2 regions of the Neobacillus sp. B4I6 genome follow, and region 2 is predicted to be linked to the other one. Evidence: a T-box and tRNA genes for the amino acid it is inferred to sense, from the RefSeq annotation. Region 2 holds a T-box; the other holds one or more tRNA genes.

Region 1 (3,260 bases), 1.8 Mb from region 2:
CCGCACCCCTGATCGGGGTGGGAGACAGTGTCAGGTGGGCAGTTTGACTGGGGCGGTCGCCTCCTAAAGAGTAACGGAGGCGCCCAAAGGTTCCCTCAGAATGGTTGGAAATCATTCGCAGAGTGTAAAGGCACAAGGGAGCTTGACTGCGAGACCTACAAGTCGAGCAGGGACGAAAGTCGGGCTTAGTGATCCGGTGGTTCCGCATGGAAGGGCCATCGCTCAACGGATAAAAGCTACCCCGGGGATAACAGGCTTATCTCCCCCAAGAGTCCACATCGACGGGGAGGTTTGGCACCTCGATGTCGGCTCATCGCATCCTGGGGCTGTAGTCGGTCCCAAGGGTTGGGCTGTTCGCCCATTAAAGCGGTACGCGAGCTGGGTTCAGAACGTCGTGAGACAGTTCGGTCCCTATCCGTCGTGGGCGCAGGAAATTTGAGAGGAGCTGTCCTTAGTACGAGAGGACCGGGATGGACGCACCGCTGGTGTACCAGTTGTTCTGCCAAGGGCATCGCTGGGTAGCTATGTGCGGACGGGATAAGTGCTGAAAGCATCTAAGCATGAAGCCCCCCTCAAGATGAGATTTCCCATAGCGCAAGCTAGTAAGAACCCTGAAAGATGATCAGGTTGATAGGTCAGAGGTGGAAGCGTGGTAACATGTGGAGCTGACTGATACTAATCGTTCGAGGACTTAACCAATTTATAAGGCACACTCAGTTTTACAAACTTCTTCTGCATTATCTAGTTTTGAGGGAATGATACCTCAAAAAACAAGTCTGGCAGCAATGGCGAGAAGGTCACACCCGTTCCCATACCGAACACGGAAGTTAAGCTTCTCAGCGCCGATGGTAGTTGGGACACGCGTCCCTGTGAGAGTAGGACGTTGCCAGGCGGTATTATATGGAGGATTAGCTCAGCTGGGAGAGCATCTGCCTTACAAGCAGAGGGTCGGCGGTTCGAGCCCGTCATCCTCCACCATTTTTCTTTTACTATGCGGGTGTGGCGGAATTGGCAGACGCACCAGACTTAGGATCTGGCGCCGCAAGGCGTGGGGGTTCGACTCCCTTCACCCGCACCAAAGTTTTTTGCGTTAGAAAAAAACATCCATATAAGCGGAAGTAGTTCAGTGGTAGAACATCACCTTGCCAAGGTGGGGGTCGCGGGTTCGAATCCCGTCTTCCGCTCCAAACAGTGCCGGGGTGGCGGAACTGGCAGACGCACAGGACTTAAAATCCTGCGGTAGGTGACTACCGTACCGGTTCGATTCCGGTCCTCGGCACCATGTTTTATCGAAGGTAATTTAAAACATCAAATATAGCGCCCAGTGCGTCATATTATCGGGAAGTAGCTCAGCTTGGTAGAGCACTTGGTTTGGGACCAAGGGGTCGCAGGTTCGAATCCTGTCTTCCCGACCATTCTTTATTGCAGAATATTTTGGGGTCTTAGCTCAGCTGGGAGAGCGCCTGCTTTGCACGCAGGAGGTCAGGGGTTCGATCCCCCTAGACTCCACCTTAATAATATAATTTTTTTGGCGGTGTAGCTCAGCTGGCTAGAGCGCTCGGTTCATACCCGAAAGGTCGGGGGTTCGACTCCCTTCGCCGCTACCAAAATACTATTATATGATTTTCTTTTTCCATGGAGGAATACCCAAGTTTGGCTGAAGGGATCGGTCTTGAAAACCGACAGGCGGGTAACACCGCGCGGGGGTTCGAATCCCTCTTCCTCCTCCAGTTTTATTATTTTTTATATGTGGAGGGGTAGCGAAGTGGCTAAACGCGGCGGACTGTAAATCCGCTCCCTCCGGGTTCGGCGGTTCGAATCCGTCCCCCTCCACCATGTTTAGGGGCATAGTTTAAAGGTAGAACTAAGGTCTCCAAAACCTTCAGTGTGGGTTCAATTCCTACTGCCCCTGTCAAAAAGGCAAAAAAAATTCCAAGTATATGCTTGGAATTTTTTTTGCCTTTTTTTATTTTGCCTCTTTCGTCGCATGCGGCGGGATTAACTTGTTTGGGCTCCTTATTAAAAAAATAGTTTAATATTTTGTAAAAAAATAAAACTTATTGTTTCGGTTTATAACATAATGTAATATACTATATACAAATAAGTATAACACATTTATAATGAATCTATTGAATATAACATATTTAATGTAGATAAGGGGGGGGTAATTATTAAATTATCTAAACGTCAGGATGAAATCCTCCAGATTGTTAAACAAAACGGGCCCATTACAGGAAAAGACATCGCAGAGAAGCTTTCATTAACAAGAGCTGCACTAAGACCCGATCTTGCCATTTTAACGATGTCAGGTAACTTAGATGCAAGGCCGCGAGTAGGTTATTTTTTTAATGAAAGCTTTGAAGCAAAGCAACAGGCTAAAAGGTTTATCCACCAAAAGGTAACGGATTATAAAGCCCATCCAATTGTCGTTGAGAAATCAACCTCCGTGTATGATGCGATCGTGCAGCTCTTTTTAGAGGATGTGGGCACACTTTATGCGGTTGATACAAAAGGACATCTAGCAGGGGTTGTTTCCCGTAAGGATTTGCTCAGAGCATCACTAGGAAATCAAAATCTAAATGAATTGCCTGTCAGTGTCATCATGACTAGAATGCCAAATATTATTACAATAAATCCTGAAGAGACCTTGCTCGAAGCAGCCAAAAAGATGATCCATAATCGCATTGACTCTTTACCAGTTGTTAAGGAAATAGAGGAGCAAAGAAGTACATATTTGCTGGTAGGAAGAATCACCAAAACCACTATAACGCGGGCATATTTAGAAATCATGGAAAACAATTCAAACTAAGGAGAGTGGCTGCCATTTTGGTACAGAAAGAAGTTGTCTATGTTGTATCTGACTCAGTAGGTGAAACAGCTGAGTTTGTAGTAAAGGCAGTGGCAACACAATTTAATGGCGGGCAGGTAGAAATTCGCCGTAATTCCTATGTGGATGATTTTGAAGATATTGAAGATATCATTTTACTAGCAAAAAAGGGACGGACGATTATTGCCTATACGATCGTTATTCCATCATTAAAAGAGTATTTAGATCGACGTGCAAAAGAAGAGAGCATTTTTGCTGTAGATTTACTAAGTCCATTGATGAATGCGTTTGAAATAAGCTTCAATAAACAGCCGCACCATCGACCTGGATTGATGAGAAAATTGGACGAAGAATACTTCCGGAAAATTGAAGCAATTGAATTTGCAGTTAAGTATGATGATGGGCGTGACCCAAGAGGGATCAAAAAGGCGGA
Region 2 (3,260 bases):
TTCCCGCTATAGCGCGTATCAATCCAGTAACCTATTTCAACTTTTGGGATATTCCAGTTGATCCTGTGCAATCCAGAAGAACCGATGAATTCTCCTGTTTCTCGATTAAATATATGTAACCTTAAATCCTCGCGGGTTAAAAACTTAGCATGTGCCTCACGCATATTTACTTCTACATCTTCCTCGGTTTGCTCGTGATGGGCCCAAGGCATCCATTCTTTTATTTCATTTAACGAAGACTGCATTGCTTGGTACACCACTTTACCATCTCCGGGCAGAGGCATACGTATTAATAATCTTTCTGTGTAAAATTGATTTGGAAAGTCTAGTAGTATTGGTTTCATAATCTTGCCCTCCTTCTGAATATAAATAATTCGCTACGATCATTGTTCATTCCTTTTTTCAGAAAAAAATATGGAGGAGCCGATTCGCTGATTGAATCAATAAATCCGCTGATACGCCGAAAGTTTAATTCGCTCATTGAACTGAGAAATTCGCCCATTCAATCGAAAAATTCGCTCATAAATTTAATTTCCTTCACGGTTGCAGCACAATATATAATAAAAAAGACCCTTCCCAACCAGGAAGAGCCCGAAAGTTTGCTTTTTTTAGTATGCTTTTGCCCAATAAACCATTTTATTGGCTTCTTTTCCACAGCATACACATTTGTCAGATACTTTTTCTTGCTCGAATGGCAAACATCTAGATGTTGCGCCAGCATCTTCTTTAATTTTTTCCTCACATGCTAATTCACCGCACCACATGGCCTTGATAAAACCTGGTTTTGCTTCGAGTGATTGCTTTAACTCATCAAGTGTTACAGCAACAGTGGTTCTTTCTTCACGATGAGTAAGTGCTTTATTATATAAATTTGTTTGAATTTCATCTAATAACTCAACAAGCTTCGTTTCTAATTGGTCCAGTGGAACAAACACTTTCTCTAATGTATCGCGTCTTACTAGGACCACTTGCTTGTTTTCGATATCTTTAGGTCCCACCTCAAGACGGACTGGGATACCTTTCATTTCATACTCATTGAACTTCCAGCCTGGCTTTTTATCACTAGCATCGATCCCTACACGTACAACACTTGATAAAGTCTCTTTTAACTCGTAGGCAAAATCAAGAACGCCTTCTTTATGCTGAGCAATCGGCACAATCATCACTTGAGTTGGCGCTGCTTTTGGCGGAATCACAAGGCCGCGGTCATCGCCGTGCACCATGATTAAGGCACCGATAATTCTTGTTGTGAAGCCCCAAGAGGTTTGATGCACATATTGGAGCTTTCCTTCTTTGTCTGTATATTGAATGTTAAATGCCTCGGCAAATCCTGTGCCGAAGTGGTGAGATGTACCAGACTGTAATGCTTTTCCATCATGCATTAAGCTTTCTATCGTAAAAGTAGCCTTTGCACCTGCAAACTTTTCCTTTTCCGTTTTTTGTCCTTTTACAACTGGAATCGCAAGGATTTCTTCACAAACTGCGGCATAAACATTTAGCATTTTAATGGTTTCTTCCATGGCCTCTTCGTCAGTTGCATGCGCGGTATGACCTTCCTGCCATAAAAACTCTAATGTCCGTAAGAATGGACGGGTTGTTTTTTCCCAACGGACCACGTTTGCCCATTGGTTATAAAGCTTTGGCAGATCTCTGTATGAATGGATGATGTTACTATAATGCTCGCAAAAAAGAACTTCTGATGTAGGACGGACAACTAATCGTTCTGCTAATGGTTCAGACCCGCCATGTGTGACCCAGGCCACTTCTGGTGCAAAACCTTCAACATGATCTTTTTCTTTTTGCAGCAAGCTTTCAGGAATAAACAAAGGCATATAAACATTTTCATGCCCCGTTTCTTTTATACGGCGATCCAATTCATTTTTTATATTATCCCATAAAGCATAACCATATGGTCGAATAATCATCGAGCCACGAACACTTGAATAATCAATTAAGTCAGCTTTTGTTACCACATCGGTATACCACTGGGCGAAATCATCGTCCATTGCAGTTACATCTTTTACAAAATCTTTTGCCATGTTTGACACCTCATTAAATTTTTTTAAATAAGTAACGGTCGCTTCCGCTTTTCTACACAAAAAGGCCTTGATCCTCAAAAAAGGGACCAAGGCCTGGCGGTACCACCCTAAATTCATAAAGCAAAAAGCTTTATACACTTTCCATGATAACGGACATTATCCGCATGTATCTTCATATGTATCCGATACAGAACTCAGAGGCAGGTTCAAATGACCGTCTTAAGAAACCTCGCACCATTGGTTTCCTCTCTTGGTAAGACCTTTTCACTTTACTAATCCCCGTCACAGTTTCAATAGTATTTTTGAAAATTATATATTTCATTATAAAAAAAGTCAATTTTTTTTATGGAATATATTGCTGAAGCCAGCAATTTTCCTTCAAATTTACTTTAAACGTCTAAAAAAATCAGTTAAAATGCTAGTAATTAGAAAAAATGGGGTGGCTTACTTGGAAAAAGAAAAGGATGATCTCCAACAAGAGGAAGAAGAAAAAGAATTTCTACTTGAATATATTAAGATGCAGAATGAGGCCATGAAAAGAATTTTTAAAAATACCCTTGATAAAGAAAATAAAGAATAAAATCGATCTCCTACTATTCCATATCCTAATTTAACCTCATTAATATTCATAAAACGTTCATATTAATCACTAAAAATACAAATTTGAATGGGTTATTTCCATTTATAATACTCATATGTTGTAAATTATTTAATGAATAAAACATACACATTTGAGGAGACATAAAATGAATATTTTTGCGATTATTTCGGCAATTGTAGTTGCCATTGGTACCGGATATTCCATTTATTCTGTTTACCGTCATAAAAATAAGCTAGCCAATACATCTGGGATTATGATTAGTATGGTCATCGCGGTAATCACAGGGTTACTGACCGGCAGTATCATTGGCATCATTTCCGGTGAGATTTTTCTAGTAGTCGGAGTCAGTATGATTATTGGTTTCGTCTTAGGTTTCTTAGCTGGACACCCCGTTGGGATATTAGCCATCCTTATGGGATCAATTTCTGGTTTAATGGGCGGGATCATTGGAGCTATTCTCGGTGCCTTTCTTCAATTTATAAATCCTACTATTTTACTTGGAATCTTGTTAGGTTTTTATATTTTAATTATCGGATTCGTGATCATGTATATTTTCGTGGAATCGAATAATAAATTATCCCTTGATACACAAGAGCTCTCACCATTTGCGATCATCGCAG

The links. A T-box is a leader RNA that pairs with one kind of tRNA and senses whether it is charged. The one in region 2 lies ahead of proS (proline--tRNA ligase), so its partner is inferred to be a tRNA-Pro.
Region 1: it has a tRNA-Pro gene. The T-box ahead of proS (proline--tRNA ligase) is inferred to sense a tRNA for this amino acid. The anticodon was not compared.

What each region holds. Positions count from the first base shown of each region.
Region 1 covers NZ_JBNPWB010000002.1:1,047,552-1,050,811, forward strand. The annotation lists rRNA gene QF028_RS07205 (23S ribosomal RNA) at 1-699, shown strand, start outside; rRNA gene rrf (5S ribosomal RNA) at 776-892, shown strand; tRNA gene QF028_RS07215 (tRNA-Val) at 903-978, shown strand; tRNA gene QF028_RS07220 (tRNA-Leu) at 994-1,078, shown strand; tRNA gene QF028_RS07225 (tRNA-Gly) at 1,113-1,187, shown strand; tRNA gene QF028_RS07230 (tRNA-Leu) at 1,194-1,282, shown strand; tRNA gene QF028_RS07235 (tRNA-Pro) at 1,339-1,415, shown strand; tRNA gene QF028_RS07240 (tRNA-Ala) at 1,437-1,509, shown strand; tRNA gene QF028_RS07245 (tRNA-Met) at 1,531-1,607, shown strand; tRNA gene QF028_RS07250 (tRNA-Ser) at 1,638-1,730, shown strand; tRNA gene QF028_RS07255 (tRNA-Tyr) at 1,752-1,836, shown strand; tRNA gene QF028_RS07260 (tRNA-Trp) at 1,842-1,912, shown strand; gene QF028_RS07265 (helix-turn-helix transcriptional regulator) at 2,168-2,809, shown strand; gene QF028_RS07270 (pyruvate, water dikinase regulatory protein) at 2,827-3,260, shown strand, end outside.
Region 2 covers NZ_JBNPWB010000002.1:2,797,588-2,800,847, forward strand. The annotation lists gene QF028_RS15920 (GNAT family N-acetyltransferase) at 1-344, opposite strand, end outside; gene proS (proline--tRNA ligase) at 609-2,039, opposite strand; T-box leader at 2,118-2,334, opposite strand; gene QF028_RS15930 (hypothetical protein) at 2,488-2,619, shown strand; gene QF028_RS15935 (cupredoxin domain-containing protein) at 2,786-3,260, shown strand, end outside.